DNA from 3 places in the Marinobacterium aestuariivivens genome. Region 3 is predicted to be linked to each of the others. Evidence: riboswitches for the same ligand, from Rfam matches in the RefSeq annotation. Region 3 holds a riboswitch; each other region holds the start of a gene.
What was found. Region 3 has a riboswitch for cyclic di-GMP ahead of ACFQDL_RS31680 (hypothetical protein). Riboswitches for the same ligand answer to the same signal wherever they lie in the genome.
Positions count from the first base shown of each region.

Region 1: linked by a shared signal. The riboswitch ahead of ACFQDL_RS03195 (dockerin type I domain-containing protein) and the one ahead of ACFQDL_RS31680 (hypothetical protein) in region 3 are both predicted to bind cyclic di-GMP.
Region 2: linked by a shared signal. The riboswitch ahead of ACFQDL_RS10960 (alpha/beta fold hydrolase) and the one ahead of ACFQDL_RS31680 (hypothetical protein) in region 3 are both predicted to bind cyclic di-GMP.

Region 1 covers NZ_JBHSWE010000001.1:616,085-622,092, forward strand. Annotated here, with positions in the region: partial or broken gene ACFQDL_RS03175 (IS30 family transposase) at 1-242, opposite strand, end outside; gene ACFQDL_RS03180 (MSCRAMM family protein) at 575-1,885, opposite strand; gene ACFQDL_RS03185 (prealbumin-like fold domain-containing protein) at 1,930-2,604, opposite strand; gene ACFQDL_RS03190 (hypothetical protein) at 2,948-3,250, opposite strand; cyclic di-GMP riboswitch class I at 4,126-4,221, shown strand; gene ACFQDL_RS03195 (dockerin type I domain-containing protein) at 4,292-5,653, shown strand; gene ACFQDL_RS03200 (MSCRAMM family protein) at 5,806-6,008, opposite strand, start outside.
Region 2 covers NZ_JBHSWE010000001.1:2,099,916-2,105,923, forward strand. Annotated here, with positions in the region: gene ACFQDL_RS10950 (AAA family ATPase) at 1-1,279, shown strand, start outside; gene ACFQDL_RS10955 (MATE family efflux transporter) at 1,432-2,802, shown strand; cyclic di-GMP riboswitch class I at 2,899-2,976, shown strand; gene ACFQDL_RS10960 (alpha/beta fold hydrolase) at 3,115-3,738, shown strand; gene ACFQDL_RS10965 (hypothetical protein) at 3,726-3,872, shown strand; gene purE (5-(carboxyamino)imidazole ribonucleotide mutase) at 4,102-4,590, shown strand; gene ACFQDL_RS10975 (ATP-grasp domain-containing protein) at 4,594-5,430, shown strand; gene ACFQDL_RS10980 (hypothetical protein) at 5,430-5,663, shown strand.
Region 3 covers NZ_JBHSWE010000002.1:190,657-196,664, reverse strand. Annotated here, with positions in the region: gene ACFQDL_RS31700 (hypothetical protein) at 1-798, opposite strand, end outside; gene ACFQDL_RS31695 (hypothetical protein) at 791-1,141, opposite strand; gene ACFQDL_RS31690 (hypothetical protein) at 1,141-1,596, opposite strand; gene ACFQDL_RS31685 (hypothetical protein) at 1,621-2,079, opposite strand; gene ACFQDL_RS31680 (hypothetical protein) at 2,195-2,710, opposite strand; cyclic di-GMP riboswitch class I at 3,145-3,228, opposite strand; gene ACFQDL_RS31675 (IS30 family transposase) at 4,034-4,981, shown strand; partial or broken gene ACFQDL_RS32895 (transposase) at 5,415-5,630, opposite strand.

The DNA of each region.
Region 1 (6,008 bases), on a different contig from region 3:
AGCCAACTCTACGTACGTTACTGTCTGCTCCGGTACTTCGGCGCACTGACGCGGCGTGCGGTCGCTGTAGCATGAGCTTGCTTCGGCTCGTAAGTCCCGTCACGCCCGTTCCGCTTAAGCTCCCGGTAGACCGTAGAGCGGTGAACCTCTACTACTTTGGCGATCGCTGCTGGCGAACATCCTTGCGCAAGGGGAGCCGATATCTGGTATCGATTCCCCTCAGTCAACTGCTGATAGCTCATGGTGATACTGCATCGACTTTGGCGAGCTGAAGCGTATCATTGTCAGCAGTTGGCTACCTCTTGCCGTTCAACCATGAGTGTCGCACTTATTATCTGAATTCCCGCCCTGCCTATTTGTCAGCGACGCCACAAAAGCGGGCGCAGGTGCGCGGACATGCTGGCTTTTGTGGCGTTCGCATTGGCCTGCGGCCAATGATGAAGCATCCCTGCCTCATGTATTAACCCGCCGGGTTAATAACTAAAAATCATCCTTTGAGAAAACCATCTCCTAGCAAATAGAATAAAAAAAGAGCGGGCAATACCCGCTCTTTGCATAATCAGATGCAATAGACCTAAGGATCGATTACGATCGTGCAATTATAAGTAGCCTGGCTTTCAAAGTTCAGACTGTTGAACGTGCTGACGTCGCCGTCGAACAAGTCAACAGGCCCAATACCGGCATCCGTACAGGTCACCGTTGCTTTGGTAGCGCCATGACCGTCCGTTGGCAAGGAGTCATAGCTGATGGTGAACTTGCCCAGCGGGGTATTATGGAAACTTACCGCATCCTCATTGCCTTCACCACAAACGGCATCGTCGTCCACCAGCACGGTTTTCGCAGTTTCTCCCGCGTAGCCCTCCGGCGCGGTCTCGACAACCTTGTAGGTTTCACCGACATCCAGGTCACCGAGACAGGCGATACCGTCGCTATCCGTCACAATGGAATCGATTAACACATCCGAACTGTCGTAGATACTGAAGGCCACGTCAGGATGTGCCACGGTGGCGGGATCACTGGAAACATCCTTGGTGGTTTTGGTGATTTTAATCGCCCCGGGCTTGCGTTCGTTTTCAAACGTCAAGTCCGGAGCACCGGTGCTGCGTTCGTCGCAGGACTGGAACAGCGGCTTCGTGGTCTGATCGGCGGCGCCGTTGTAACCGTCCGGCACACCGGTTTCACTGACCGTATAGCTGATATCGCCCAAAGAGGCATCCTTCAGCGGCAAGCCGTCGACGCAGTGGTAACCATCCGGGCCTTCGGTCAACGCAATGTTCAGCGGCGGAATATTCGCATCCGCGACACTGGTGGCCGTGATTTCCATGGTAGCGCCGGCCAGCACCGCACCGTTTTCATCGGTCTTCTTGACCAGGATGGAGCCCAGACGCCAGTTCCTGAAGGTATAGGTCAGGTCCGGATCCGCGCCCGGCACGAAACTGAAGCACTGCGGGCCCGCGGCGATGTAGTTGTCCAGCACCGTGGTTTCCACCAGACAGTAATTGCCTGCATGCACGGTTTCGAAGGTACATTCGCCGTTGGCGTCCGTGACGCAGCTGGCATCGAAAACCGTGGTATCGACAAGCGGATCGTACTGAAGATCCCCGTCGTCCCGGAACAGCGTGAAGGCTATCCCGCTGTGCGCCGCGCCGGTATCGTCCAGTTTGATCAGCTTGAAATTGGCAGAGGTGTTCTCGAACGTCAGGTCGGGTGAGCCGGTACTGCGTTCAGCACAGGTTTCGAATACCGCAGATGTCAATGCGTCGGAAGCGCCGATATAGCCATCAGGAACCGTGGTTTCACTGACCGTATAGCTGATCTCGGCCAGCGACGCATCTTTCAGCGGCAAGTCATCCGCACAGTGATATCCACTGGTCCCCTCGATCATCGTAACAGGCTGCGTGGGCACGTCGGCATCATCGGGATCGGCATCTATGATCTTGAATACTGCACCGGACAGCGCCGCTCCGTCCTGATCGACTTTTTCACCAGGACAGACCCAAGCCGACGGTCGATAAAGTCCACCGTCAGTATGGGAATCGCGGGGCCGACCGTGAAGCACTCGGGATCGGCCGGAAGATAGTGATCCGGATGGTCCGTTTCAACCGCACAGTAATCACCCTCGAATATCAAGGTAAAGGAGCATTCACCGTTTGCAGCCGTCGTACAGGTCAATGGCGCATTATCACTGTCCAGAACGGCAGTGTCTCCAGCGTCAAACTCGCCTTTAGGCGCATTGTCCTTGTAAAGCGTAAACTCGGCTCCCGGCAGCAGCTCACCCGCATCATCCTTTTTCCTGATCTTTACCCCGGCACAATTACTGACAGTCATAGCCAATGGCGGGATAAAGTCCTTGAGGGCGGCATTGAAGGAATCGGATGAACGGCTTTTCAAATAGGCGCTGCCAAAAGTGACGCATTCCCCGGCCCCCACCACCTTGGTCAGGTTAATCGAAGCCTCCCCGAAGGTACGGGCACTTAGCCCCATTCCCTCATCGAGGCCATCTGCCTCTCCGTGTGGAATTGCAACCTTGTTGATGGATCCGGTGGCAAGGCCTTCGCTGGAAAGATTGGTGCGAGCCCCCCAACAGGGGTAACTTTTCAGCACCTCGCACACCTGACTGGCTGGAACACCACCGGAGCTTTCCTCGGTTTCCCAAAAAGAGATGAACAGTTCCGGTCGGGTTCCCCGTTTGCCAGGTCGTACTGGATCAGCATGTCCTTCGCCGTGCGTACCGGTGTTACGCCGTTAGCCGAAAGCACATCCGACTGGTTGAATTCGAAATCCATATTCGTGGTGCCCGAAGGGTCCTGTACCCGTGTCCAGAACATATGGATAAAGGTGTCCGTAAGGCCTTCTTCGGTAAAGATACCGAACTTCTTCAGATCGCTTTTGTTGGGCGGAACGCCCCCGCAACGACGGTCGGTATCGGGTCGTCTTCATCGGTACCCTATCCAAAAGCGGTATCGTCATTTTTATTCCCGATAATGATATTCTCGTCAGGCTTCCAGTCCACACCACTGGTAAGCGCTCCGCTGGCATCAGCCCAGTCGATCATGTCCAGGTCATCCAGTCTGATATTCGCGCCGGGCTCTTCGTCACCGGGCATGCCCGGATCCTCGATCTCGAAATCGCTACCATCAAGGCTGACCAGAGGGTGGGTCGCCCACGCAGGCAGCGCGAATAACCCAAGGCTCAGGAAAGCACCGCACAGGTACGCTCTCAGTGCTTGCCGATTGTTGTGCAAATGCATCGTATTCCCCTCCCGAATTCACCTGAAAAATCTATGTATGTGCCATCAAAAAAAGGCCTGGGTACCTGGCTCCTGTAGTGCACTCTCCTGCCTGTCATCGCGATTCCCCTCGTTGTCCAGCCCGTAGTCACCTCAACCGTTTGTCTCAGGACCTGCTCGATGTCTCCAGCAATACAAACTGTCGGAGGTCCCTGTCGGGGACTGAATGCTGGATCTCGACAGAACGCCTGAGGTTGACAGGCATGCAAGCAACGCCTGGACCAACTCCATAAGCGACTGACCCATAAGGAATTTATTTGAAAAAAAGGAAGCCGGGAAGAAACTGTTAACCTATTGATACAGGCTGATTCTGAAGTGACACTAAATAGATGATTTACATAAAGGAAACACTAGGGGGGTAAACTGTCACTAATTTGATACAGTTATCTGAATGTATCGGCTTGACATTGCCAGGATACTGTCCATATTCCTTGCACAGTCGATAATCCGGCTCCCGCGTCCAGATCATCAACAGAAAACGGACTGGCTTCTGTTCAAGAACTGTATCGTAAAGTTAACGATATATTTGTAATAAACTATAGCCGTCTCCTTTTGGCAACAACTTGTTAGCGCTCTGTTCACATAAGTAACAGAAGCCTCTTGCCATATTCCACTTCTGTATAAATGACATCCAGATTGACATGTTATAGTTCGTTTACAGTCAACAGGACATAGCGTTTGTGTTGAACAGAAACTGGTCCAATTATGAAACAGTGACCAGCGGACCTCCGAATACGGAGCCGAACAGGGAAATTGGTGACAGCCGTCGCTAAAGCATCTGGATGCAATACGCGGATTACGGTCCGCTACACAGATTGTTAACAGACAAGATCCTCTCCCGACAAAGGCAAAGCCCGAGCAACTGGGTGGCGCAAAGTTACGGGTCCTCGAGCACGCTCACGGGCGTATCCGAGGATCGCCGGACCGCCGAAGGAGAGTTACCCTCATCACGGACAGGCCGCTAGAGGATCTTTGCTGAATTTTAATTTCAGGAGAGACCCAATGCGCCTATCCAGGCTTCTGCTCGCGCAGCCAAGGGCTACCAGACCCGATGCTTCCCGTCACTGCTTCAACACCACTTCAGGCTGCAACGATGCGAACCTGAAAAGCCGTTTCGTCAATGTCAAGCGCGACCGTCAGCGCCCGCTCGGCACGGCCTTGGCCATAGCGGCCGCCACACTGATGCTCGGCAACCCGGCACTCGCGGGCAAACCCACCACCAAGGGCGGGGGTTCCGGTAAAGACAGTACGGCAACATCGACCTATTCGCCGCTCGCACTGACGGTCGAAGACTACTACTTCCGCTACGGCCCCCGGGAGGACAACTGCCTGGGCGAGGACGACGAACTGGCCTGGAAAGCGATCGGCGGATTAAAGCCAGGTGAAAGCTTTACTTTTACACCGCAATATCCCGGCTGTGTGAATCATGCGGCTGCCGTCACCGTTAATCTGTCATGGGACGGATCTGAACTCGCACTTTCAAGCGTGGTGCCCGATCAGGACATGTATAGCGCAGACCCGAGCCAGAAAGGAAAAGAGATCATTGCCGCCTCAAATGCCGGCATGGCGCAGCTATGCATGTTTCCGAGATACAACTCCGGCGACGCGCTCTATACAGTTAAGGTAACAAACGTTGGCAGTACCACTGCGACCAATATCGTACTTGACGGTCGTAGCGATAACGACTGGGCAATCAATTTCTACAATCGCTGCATGAATGCCGATGCCGACAGCGATGGCTGGAATGACAGCCTGGAACACTCCATGGCTACGCTGCTGTATTCGGTCGGCTATGTTGATGGCGTTTACCAGCCCTACATCCTGTGGGGCAGCAACTACCTCAAAGCAAGGGTCGACAACAGTGCTGCCGACGACGAAATCGACAGCTCTCCGGTTGACTTCAACGACGACGGAGTTGTAAACAATCTCGATGTCGAAGAGATCGGCTGGTATATCGGTGAAGGCAACGGCATCCCCCAGAGTCAGATCAGCCCGAACCCCAGCGATCCCGGCTATCTCTGGACCAACTCCCGGGAATGGCGTCGGTATGACGTGGATGGCGATGGTTATGTCGGCCAGTCCGATATCGATATCGTCTCGTCGCTGGTTGGGCGCGCTTTGCCAATGACCGAGGATATCATTGCGCCAACAGGACGGGTAATGGAACCGGAAGGCGGCAGCATAGCCAAAGGCTCCTACTATCAGATAAAGGGCCATGTCTGGGACAACGCCGCTGTGACAAAGGTCGAGTACCTTGTGGATGGCCGGATTCAGTGCACTGCCACCGATCCGGTTCCCAGCTTCGGCTTTACATCACCCTTTCATTACTGCTGGTGGGATGTCCCCAAGCGGGGGGCTCTATGAACTTGCGATCAGAGTCTATGATGCGGCGGGAAATATGACAACCAGTGAGGGCCTCCTCGTCTCGGCCAACTGAGAAGTAACTGATATACAGATAGGAAAGGGCGGGATCATGATCCCGCCCTTTTCATTACAGACGACCGGTAAGAATGCGCTTACGGGTCAACTACAATGGTGCAGGTATAGGTCGCCTGCGTCTCGAAGTTGAGCTCGCTGGAAGCCTGGCTGTCACCATCGAACAGATCGACTTCAGCGATAACAGTACCGACACCCTCGCCAGTACAGGTCACAGTCGCTTTGGTTGCACCATGGCCATCCATCGGCAAGGATTCATAGCTGATGGTGAATTTTCCGAGCG
Region 2 (6,008 bases), on a different contig from region 3:
ACCCCGTACCCTCGAGGCGATCGCCCAACTGCTCGAACACCAGCATCCGCAGCGCGCGCTCTGGTTTTGCGAACAGGTACTGCCGCTGGCTGTCGACGAAGAACGCTGGGCACTGCACCAGCAGCAGGCAGAAGCCCTGACCCGGCTGGGTCGGATAGACGAGGCGATCGCGGCCTTCGACCAGGCGATCAGCCTCAGCGACGAACCGGCGCGCCAGGTCGACAGCTGGCTCGGCATCGCCAATGCACAGACCATCCAGGACCAGTTCGACGAGGCGCTGCAGTCGCTCGACCACGCAGCCCGCCTGAGCGATGGCCTGTCGTGCCAGCAGCAGGCGCGCCTGCATATTACCCGCGGCCGCATTCTGTTTACCCTGGGCCGGCAGGAGGACTGCCTTGACGCCAGCCTGCGGGCTCAGGAGCAGGCCCGCCGCTGCGATGATCCGCGCTGGCGCGTGCGGGCACTCAGTGGCGTCGGCGACGGCTATTACATGCTGGGACAGATGGGCCAGGCCTGCGACCACTTCCGTCGGGCCATCGAAGAAGCGCTGACCCGGGACCTGCTCAGCGAAGCGGTCAACAACTACGCGATGGTCGCCACCTGCCAGCTGTACCAGCTCGACACCGGGGCCGCGCTGCAGAGCCTGGCCACCGCCGAGCGGCTGTCGAAGCGCCGTCCGGAGCCCCGCTCCGGCATGTTGCTGCTGAGCCTGCAGGGACTGCTGCACCACTTCGCACGGCGCGACCGCGGAGCCGCCAGGGACTGCTTCAGTGCCAGCCTGCACCTGGCCCGGCAGCTCGGCGCCCGCCGTTTTATCGTCGACGGCCATGCACAACTGGCCTACATGGCGCAACAGGAGGGCGACCGGTCCGGTTTCGAGCAGCATATCGCGGCCGCCGACGCCAGCCTCGAACCCGGCGCCCGCCACTTCGTACAGCCCTGGTTGCGCGCCATAGAGGCCATGGGCCAGACCGATGCCGCGACGCGGCACGAGCGAATGGCCCAGGCGCTGGCGCTGCTGACACCGGAATGCCTGCCCCACTGCCACCTGCATGTGCATCAGCTGCAGATCGACCTCGCCCTGGCCGACCAGGATCTGGCGGCACTGCGCGAGGGCTGCGATGCCCTGCTCGCCTATGCCCGCGGCCGGGACCTGCGCTGGGCGCATTTCTACGCCGACCGCGCCCTGGCGCTGGCCGAGGGCCGGATCGACGCCGGCCGGCTCGAACAGGAGCTGCGCCAGACCGGCCTGCTGCATTGCCTGAGCTGGCTGCGGTAGCGTTTTACCGCTGCCGGGTTCCCGGATTGCCTGCAAGCGCCCCCGCCCGTACATTGAAGGCCCGACTTCTCCCGATTGACGCTGGATTGACGCCGCGCCGCACCGCACCTTGACGCCAGCCCGTCAGACTGCATGCAAACGGGAGGCTGACCATGACGAATTCACGAACGCTGCGCCACGAGCTGGCGCGAACCCTGGCCATTGCGGCCCCGCTGACCCTGGCGTCACTGCTGTCGATGGGCATCGCCATTACCGATGTGCTCATGATGGCCTGGCTCGGCACCGCGGAACTCGCGGCCGGCGCCGCCGTCAGCGACTTCTATTCGATCGTTTTCTATCTTGGCGGCGGCGTTATCGGCGCCCTTTCTGCACTGCTGGCCGAATGCCGGGGCGCTGGCCGGGAGCGGGAAGTGGCGGGCTGGATCGGCCAGAGCTTCCAGCTGGCCCTGCTGCTGACCCTGCCCTGCGCCCTGTTGATCAGCCTGTCACCGCGATTGCTGGCGCAGATCGGAGCGGAGCCCGCCATCGTCGATGCCGCCTCCGATTATGCGCCGATGATGGCGCTGACCTGCGCCCTGCTACTGCTGGTCCGCGTCTGGCACCAGTGTTTCGCTGCCTGGGAACAGACCCGGGTCATCCTGGGCGGAATGCTGCTCAGCCTACCGCTCAATGCCCTGGGCAACTACGGACTGATGTACGGACGCTGGGGCCTGCCGGAAATGGGGTTGGCCGGCATCGGTCTGTCGTCCGCACTCTGCGCCGCCGTCCTGCTGGTCTGGCTCAGCCTGATGGCCCACCGGGCCAGCTGGTATCGCCCCGTCGGCCGGGCACTGCTGCAGGTGCACCGGGCGCGTTTGCAAAAACTGCTGCGTCTGGGGCTGCCGATCGGCATGACCAGTCTGGGCGAAACCGGCATCTTCCTGCTGGCGACGCTGCTGATCGCCGGCTTCGGCATCGACCAGCTTGCGGCCCATACCCTGACGCTGCGCCTGGCCGGTGTGCTCTATGCCGTTCCGCTGGGTTTGGCGCAGGCGGCCACGGTCAGGGCCGGACTGGCCCTTGGCGCGGGCGACTCCGGCCGGATGCACCGGGTGCTGAGGGTCCAGCTGTGGCTGGCGCTGCTCTGGGGTCTGCCGCTGGCGCTGCTGCTGGCCGGCGGGCGGGAATCCCTGATTATCTGGCTGCTGCCGCAGGCCGAACGCGGGCTGCCGCTGTTCGAAATTGCCGCAGCGCTGCTGTTGCTGCTGGCCGTAGCGCAGCCGGCGGACAGCCTGGCCACCCAGACGACCGGTTATCTGCGCGGCTTGCAGGATACCCAGAGGCCGATGCAGCTGATCCTGGTAAGCCACTGGCTGCTGGCGTTTCCGCTGGCACTTCTGCTCGGCTACGGCGCCGGACTCGGTGCCATCGGCATCTGGCTCGGCCTGGGTACCGGTATCCTGCTGGCCAGCACAGCCCTGCTGTTGCGACTGCGTCAGCAGTTGAAACGCCCCTGGGTGGGGACGACCCTCGCGGCGCGATAGCGGTATCGGTCCGTACCTTATCCGGATATCGATAATTTAGGCAATATTCCCAAGGCATAACGCAACTGCGGAACCTAAGCTTAGAGGGCATCTTGGATACTGAAAGGGCACGATCAGCGAGTTGTCGATCACGCAAAGCCACGGGTTCCGTCTCGGAATAGCCGGGTTGCCACACACAGGTGTGACAACGGGAAGGAGTTCTCCCCGCTTGCAGACATTTCGGCCGCCCGCTTTCAGCTCTGCCAGCCCGATGCTCCTCCCGCTGCAGCGATTCCGGCATCACCGGTTGCGACACAGACGGAGGAAACAACCATGCTGTCACGCAAAGCGGACCCGATCAGCGACGAGCGCTGCCCCGTACTGCTGGTATCGGGCCATGGCTGGCGTCCGGGGCCGGCACTGGCCCGGCAACTGAACCGGGAATACCGGGTGGAGATTGCCGACCAGTCGGCACTGCCGCGACTGCTGCAGCAGTTGGCACGGATCGACGGTCCCTGCCACCTGATCGGGCACGCCCACGGCAGCGTTCCGGCATTGCAGGCCGCACTGGCCCGCCCGCAACAACTGCTGTCGCTGACCCTGGTGAATCCCGCCGCCTTCAGCCTGCTGCGCCAGCTCCACGACTGGGAAAGCTGGGAGGCCGCAAGCCGGTTCGCAAGCCATGTCATCGCGTTGCACGCCGCCGGCGCCACGGCGCTCGCTGCCAGGTCTTCGTCCAGTTCTGGTTCGGGCGCGTCATCTGGTGGCTGCTGGGACCGAAGCAGAAAAGCCAGCTGCTGCGCCGGCTGCCAGGCATCGTCGATGAACTCGCCGACCTTTACCGCAATGCCTTGCACCCCCATGACCTGCTGTCACTGCCCATGCCTGTGCACCTTGTCTGCAATCGTCAGACACCGCAGCCTTCTCGCCGCCTGGCCGAACAGATGCAAACGCTGATTCCCGTCGCCACCCTGAGCCTGATCGATCGGGGCAACCAGGGTGTCGACTCGAACGGCGCCACGCGGATCCGCGACGGCATCGTCACCGGCTCGCGCGCCAGGATAGCGGCAGCAAACCCGCCCTTGCGGTGAATGCGGAGCATTCGGCCTGGAGCGACGTCACCTGACAGATTCAACCCTTTCGGTACTGAAAAGCCTGCGAAGTGCGGCCAAATGCCGACAAAGATTGCCTTGAACCCGAGGGCGTCTTATCCTTGTCGGTTTTCCCGACAGAACCGTCTCTGCAATCGGGCGGGTTCAGGTTCCGGGCTCCCGGCAACCCGCCCGATCGATCCTTAGAATCTCCTGACAGGACAAGGTAATGAGTGCAAAAGTCGCCATAGTGATGGGCTCCCGTTCCGACTGGCCCACCATGAAAGAGGCTGCCGACATTCTCGACACCCTCGGTGTGTCGTACCACGCCGAGGTGGTCTCGGCTCATCGCACCCCGGACAAGATGTTCAGTTTCGCCGAGGAAGCGGCCGAGCGCGGCTTCGAGGTGATCATCGCCGGCGCCGGCGGCGCCGCCCACCTGCCCGGCATGATCAGCAGCAAGACCCTGGTACCGGTGCTGGGCGTACCGGTTCAGAGCAAGGCACTGAGTGGCCTCGACAGCCTCTATTCCATCGTCCAAATGCCCCGCGGCGTGACCGTCGGCACCCTGGCGATCGGCGGCGCCGGCGCTTTCAATGCCGGTCTGATGGCGGCGCAGATCCTGGCTACCCGCGATGAGGCGCTGCGCGAGCGGCTGCAGCAGTGGCGCAGTGCCCAGTCCCAGGCCGTCCTGGACAACCCGGACCCGAGGAGCTGAAGCATGCTGCCACGTATTGCCGTCATCGGTAACGGCCAGCTCGGCCGGATGCTGAAACAGGCCGGCGCACCGATGGGACTCGAGGTCCTGCCCTGCGACCCGTCGCTGGAAGAGCCGGTGGCGCTGAACCCGGACGATGTGGTGACCGTCGAACAGGAACTCTGGCCCGACACGCCGCGCAGCCGGCTGCTGACGGCCCATCCCGGCTTTCTCAATGCCCGCGCCACCGAAGTGATCCGCGACCGCCTGAGCGAGAAGAGCCTGCTCGACCACCTCAAGGTCGGCACTGCCCCCTGGTGCAATATCACCCCAGACCACACCACCGAACACCTGGCGCTGGTCGGCGACAGGCTGGTCATCAAGCGTCGCCAGGGCGGTTACGACGGCCGCGGCCAGTGGCGCTGGAAGCAGGGCGAGCCGGCTCTGGACGAGTGGCTGGGCGAATGCATCGCCGAGAAAATGATTCCGTTCGACGAGGAAGTTTCGCTGGTCGGCGCCCGCGGCCACGACGGCCAGTGCGTCTTCTATCCGCTGACCCTGAACCTGCATCAGCAGGGCATCCTGCACGCCAGCGTCGGCGGACTGAAGCGCCTGCAACCGCTGCAGGCGATCGCCGAAGAGTGGCTCACGCGCATCATGGTCGAGCTGGATTACGTTGGCGTGATGGCGATGGAATGCTTCATCGTCGACGGCACCCTGCTGGTCAACGAACTGGCGCCGCGCGTGCACAACAGCGGCCACTGGACTCAGGCCGGCGCCAACCCGAGCCAGTTCCAGCTGCATCTGCGCGCGGTCGCCGACCTGCCGCTGTTCACCCCGAGGTCGACGGCCTCAGCGTGATGTGGAACCTGCTCGGCCGCGACTGGTCGACGCAGTGGCTGGCGGTACCGGGCTGCGATGTCCACTGGTATGAGAAGGAGGTCCGCCCGGGCCGCAAGGTCGGCCACGTCAACCTGCACCGCAATTCGGTTGCCGAGCTGCAGGAAAGCCTCAACCAGCTGGCCGCCATGCTGCCGGAAGAGGAGCGCAGCCCGTTGCTCTGGGCGCTGCAGGAAATCGGAGCCGACGCCTGACGTTGGCATTGCAGTATCGGGCACAGCAAGACCTGCCACTCGGAGCACTCGGGGTGGCAGGGGTCCGTCGGCGCACGGTGCCCGGGAAGCGCGGTCAATGGGCTATCCACGCGGATTCGACCGAACCAGCCAACGCAGCCCAAGCGTCACGCTGCTGTTCTTTTGAGGTGCCCTGCTGTCTCTGCACACCGACTTGAACCGCCATCTGTTAAACATTCCCCCATACCCCGGCCTGCCTCGTCACGATCTGAATTCTCGCACGGTACCGGTTTTACCTGTTGTTCCGCCCCCCTGGTCCACTGACAGCAGCCGCTGCCGACGCCCATGCGACCACTGTCGCCGATC
Region 3 (6,008 bases):
GATGCTGTTGTAGCGCTGCTCGGTCCCCGTGATACGGGGCAGCAGCCTGACACTGACGGTGGCATCGGCTGTGATAGTCTTGTCGGTGGTCCAGGCGGTGAAGTTCAGTAGATCCAGCGTCAGCTCGGAGACTCCAGTGCTCTCGACCCGCACCCGCACCGGTTTCGACTCGGAGGGTTCCAGGGTCAGAGTGCCGGTTTCGGGATTGAGGCGGTGGCCGAGGCTGCTGCCAATCTCGTAGCCCAAGGTCACTGCGACGTTGCCCCTGTTGCGAACCAGGAAACTGATCCCATAGGATTCACCGGCGATCACGAAGCCGGGCACCTCCAATGGACTTGCGTCGAATTTCAGGCGGGACAGCACCCGCACCGGCAGGCTGTAGGTGTCGCTTATGGCCGGCTGCTGCCTGTTATTCACGCTATACGTGAAGGCATAGTCGCCGGCCCGGGTATTTTCGGGAATAAAAAAACTGATAAAACGCAGCTGCGTCTCGCCGTCCGCTAGGTCGAAAGGATACTCCGGGGTGATCAGCCGCCACCCTGGCGGCAACGCGGGCTGCGCCTCGAATTGGCCGTCGCGGCCGGTGCCGTTATGCACCTGGAAGGCAACGGTGACAATCTGGCGCGGCGCTTCGCTGATTATTTCCCGGTCCGCCGGTCTGACCTTGAGGCCGAGCGCCTGGGCATGTGCCAGCACCGGGAACAGCAACGTCAGCAGGAGCCACGCCAGACGCAGCCGCCACAGGACTGAAAACAGTCTGCCGGTGACAGGGAACACCCCGTTCATGGCTTCACTCAAGCTTGAGGTCTATCTGCGAACCGAAAAGGTCATTGCCGCCGCCGTCGGCCACGATGAGCATTCGGTAGCGCCCGGCCGGAACCTTGCTTAGATCGGACTGGAAACGCACCGAGGTGGCTGGATAGATACGTTTCTGTTCCCCACCGAACTTCCCGACCGGCTGGCCATTGTGGTCGAACAGTTCCAACCAGAGCTGCGGCCTCACCCAGCGCTCCCCGGTATTCTGGACATCCAGCTTGAATAGACGCTGCCCTTTGGCTTTCACGAGTTGCGCATTGGCAAAAGCAAGCTCCCGGCTGCCGCTGTCACCAATATGGGTCACCATTTGGATGCCATAGCGCATTACTGGCGTAAGCTGGGCGCGAGCCTCGCCCTTCCGGGGGCGAGCGTCGACTCTCTCGCCGAGACAGGCTCCACCATCACCATGCTCCAGTAGGTGCCGTTCAGCGCTTCATCGTCGGCCACCCTCATTTCATAGTTCAGATTCACCACGCTACGGGACGCAATGGTAATGTGCTCCCGGCCAAGGTGCAGCCAGTCAGCATTCGAGCGAACAAGACGGCCAGGAGGGCCATAATCGTTGCGCCCGTCGGCCGCAAAGCTGTAATCGGTCCGATAGACCTTGACTTCCGCCGCGCGCTCGCCGGTATTGCGAATGGCGATCGTTCCCCGGAAGCTGTCGCCGGGTTGAACGACCCTTTCATGGGTTAGGGTCCCTTCGATCGTGATACCGGCATAAAGGCGTACCGGCATCATGCACAGGCCCAGCATGACCAGGCTAATGAAACACTTGTACATGGCACTGTCCTCCTTAGGACTCGATCACTCGACGCGATAGGTTAAGGTGGCACCGTAGGTGTCAGGCGCATCGCCAATCGACAGGTTCTCGGTCTTGAGCTGTAGTTGAATGCCGCTGCGATCCCCGGAACCACTGAAGAGCGTCTGCTCGGTCCCGGTCACTATGAGGTAGCCGGTGCCGCCCGAGATGGTACCGGCCCCGGTACCGTCCGAGGTCCGCCGCACGGCGATGCTGACCCCCGTCGGCCAATTGATATCGCTCTTCGAGACCTTCACAGCCCAGCTGCTGCCACCGGTGGCACTGATGTCAACAGTCGCCAGGGCGGAACCGCTCTCGATTGGCGAGCGCAGGTCGCTGCCTGCACCTGCGGTCAGATCGTTGCTGTCGATCAATTCGGACCAATTGCCGACCACGCTGACATCAGCCGCCTGTGCCGGTGAGAGTGAACAGGTGATGAGCAGCAGCGCTCCGATTAAACGCATATCCTGCTCCTGAAAGGCCGGACCCTGGGGTTCTGGCTAAGAAGTTGGGGTTTAGCCCCGGAAGGCCCCGGGGCGGAATGGCGGGCAGCTTGAACAGCCGCCCGCTGGTCACCGTTTAAATACTGTCGGCAATGGTAAAGGTGACCGTCTTGTTGGCGGAGGCCACGACGCCCGCCGCCGAGGTAGCAGAGAGCTGGTAGGTGACCCCGAGGCTCGACTCGTTGAGTGTGCTGATGCTGGTCACCACGTCGGCGGCTGAGGTGCCCAGGGTCACGGCTCCTGCGGAGGTGGCCCCCGTGGGTGCACCCAGGTTTACCGTCAGCGTCAGGCCGCTGGGCATAGCAGTGTTGATGGCGGCGGTGATTTTCTTCGTGCTCTCGTTGGTGGTCACCGCCCAGGTGGTGGACGTGTCGGTGACCGCGTCGGGTGCGGAACCCGCCGTGGCGGCGTTGACGATCAGGGCGCCGGGATTGCCACTGACCCCAATCTCGTTGATCGCCTGAACCTCGTAGGTCACGGTCTGGGTGGCGGTCGTGCCGGCAAAGGCACTGGGAATGAACGTCAAGCCAAGCGCAACGGCCAATGCCGATACAACGCCTCGACGGAGAAAAGCAAATTTGTTCAGTTTCATGGTAGAGTTCCTCATTTCTACTCAGGATTTGGTATCCGATTTTTTTAAAAACCAGACGCCACTTTTTAGCCCGAATACTTCACAAAGACGGACTTACTGCACAGATAATCGGCAAATCATCATCCATTAAGGACGACGTTAATGGCAAAAACCTCCCTTAAGACGCAATCAAATTCACGAACAACAGTTTGCCCTTTGCCCGCAAGACAACGGACAATCCTGCACCCTTTCGGACTGATGTTTAACCGCACCCGACATTAAGGTCGTAGATAGCTGCCACTTGCTGAATCAATCATCTCCAGCATTCAAGGATAGCTACTGAATGAGACTTATCGGTATCGATTGATACTCAAAGAACAAGCCTGTGTCCACAACACCTCCAAACAGTTGTTTGAAAGATCCTCGGGCCTCAGGCTCGTGAAGGTTCACTCTCTTTCGGTAACCCGGCCATCCGATTTTACCGATTCGGATCCGTGGCTTTGCGTCACCCGATTACTCGGGTTTTGCCTTTGTCGAGAGAGGATCTTTGTGAGATTGCGCTTCTGAAACCGGGCACGCTTGCCCGGCGCTTACAATCACTATAGCACCCAATTAACAAGTCCTTAGATGAATTTGGCATAACAGAGCACTGTCGCAATATAAATACAGTTGCTTGAAATGCCGGTTTTTCCGTTTCCATCCAAGTGGCATCAGGCAGCGTGCCGCTACTACCTGAGTTCGTTGCAGGGGGTAGTTGCCCGATCCATACATGGCCTCCTCCCCGTTTGCAAGTCGTCAGATCTCGATTTCAGGGACAGGTTGCTGCCATATATCCGACCTGTTCTCGAAGCAACGCTTCTGCTTTTGGCCTTGAGGAGTAGTCGCGCATACCGTCCTCATCAAGTTATTAACCTGGCAGGCAAATAGGTTCTACCTTTTTGCCTGTCACCCCACAAAAACAGGCGCAAGTGCGCGGACGCGCTGGTTTTATGGGATTCGCATTGGCCTGCGGCCAATGATGAAGCATCCCTGCTTCATGTATTAACCCTCCAGGTTAATATCTTTCTCGAAGAAATTTGGGTGAAGCAAGTTTTCAGTATTCCGGTCTGATCTGTGTTGTCATCGAGAGTCTTTTGTTTTCGCAACCCAGGGTGGGTTAACACACAACCCCTGTTTCTGACGTTATTGTGTTGCCAAGCCGTGTGGTTATGCCGTCGCCCGCGATTGGTAATGTTCACCCGGGAATTCAGATAATAAGTGCGACACTCATGGTTGAGCGGCGAGAGGTGGTCAACTGCCGAAGGTGGTACGCTTCATCTCGCCAAAGAAAGCAGCAGTATCACCATGAGCTATCAGCAGTTGACCGAGGGGAAACGATACCAGATATCGGCTCTCCTTGCGCAGGGATGTTCGCCAGCAGCGATCGCCACAGTAGTAGACGTCCATCGCTCCACGGTCTACCGGGAGATGAAGCGTAACAGTCATAACGGGGTGTATCAGCCCGAGGAGGCGCATGCCAGAGCCTGCGCACGTCGGGTCGGAGCAAGCAAGTACAGGGTGCCAGAGCAGACCGTCATGTACGTGGAACTGACGCTGTCCTGGCGGTGGAGCCCGGAACAGATCAGTGGCGTCGGCAAACGTATCGGCATGTCGGTGAGTCACGAGTGGATCTACCGCCATGTGACGGCGGACAAGGCACGTGGCGGCAAGCTTTACAAGGCGTTGCGCCAAGGCCATAAACGGTATCGCAGAGGTAGCAACAGCAAGCGCTCGGTCATTCCGGAGCCTCGATCTATCGATGAGCGACCGGCAATTGTGGACACGCGGGAGCGCTTCGGTGACTGGGAAGTCGATACGGTCTTGGGCAAGCACGGGAGCGGTGCCCTGGTCACCCTGGCAGAGCGCAAGAGCCGGATGTATCTGGTGCGCAAGGTGGAAGCCAAACGGGCCACCGATGTGCGGGATGCCATTATCGATATGCTCAAGCCCTATGCGGCACACGTGCATACGATCACGGCGGATAACGGCTCCGAGTTCGTTGAGCACAAGGCCATCGCCGAGGCGCTGAACACGGGGGTCTACTTTGCCCATCCGTACTCGTCATGGGAGCGAGGGCTGAACGAGAACTTTAACGGCCTGCTGCGCCAGTACATCCCGAAGGGTACGGATCTGCGGACGATCACTGACGAAGATGTCCGGCAGGCGGAGAAACAGTTAAACCTGAGGCCTCGCAAATGCCTCGGGTTCAGGCAGCCTGAAGTGGTATTCCAAGAATACCTTCAGGCCGCATAGGCGGGTGTCGCACTTCGGAGTTGAATTCGCGCCTAGCTCCAATATGACTGAGGCGATCCTGACCACCTTGCTCGCCAGTGCTACGGTCGTTTTGTTGAAGCTGCGCGTCGCCGCCAGACGGTTGAACCAATGGCTCAGGGAATCCGTTTTCCTTTCCGCGTGGCTGACCACAGCTCGAGCGCCATGCACCATGATCGGACGTATCGGTCGCCACGCATGGTGATACCCAGTAGCCGTTGATGGTCGCCCGTGCTATGTCACCTCCAAGGCGGTGAGGCATTAACGTCGCTGTTCGAAGGGGCGTTTGCCGGCCTTCATGGAGGTGCCGGGAGATAATGCCGAAAACTTTTTAAAATCAAATCAGCTGAATGGTTACCTTGTAAATAGGTAAAATGGGGTGGCGGTTTGCTCCTTCATCCCCTGCATCTTGTGGTCACCAGTCGTAGCCAAGGATCAATTGCGCTTCCGTCACAGGTCCAGTGACAACGGTTTGTTCGAGCAACCGGCGGAATTCGAGGCCGCGGCTGGCCAAGATACGGCGGTTGAACCGGAAGTTGAACTCCTCCAGGTATGCCTGTAGGTGATCGGATGTGACCGAGCCTTGGTGAGTGCCGAGGATCCAGCGCTTCAGACAGCTGGCTACCCTATGGATACCGGCATGGTAACGTGGGCCGGATCACCGGACGAGTACAGCATATCCTCCCGTGTTTCGGCAGGTCGTTGTATCCAAGGAACCGGGAGCCACAACGGCACACACGAATGGCGCGAGAAGATCGCCCGAGGCATCGTGAACGCTACGCATCCTAAGGCGGCCGAAATCCATGGGGCCGAGCACGTCGACGGCGATAACCACCACTGACTTGGAACTACCGCGACCGCGCTGGCCGCCACGCCCCACGCCGCCGACAAGAGTCTTGATCGACTTCGACCATGCCGGAGAGCCGTTCGCGTTCGGAGCGTACCATCACCACTCAGAACCGTTGGAGCATGGTCCACGCCATCCGGTATCTGACCCCAAGCGTTCCCT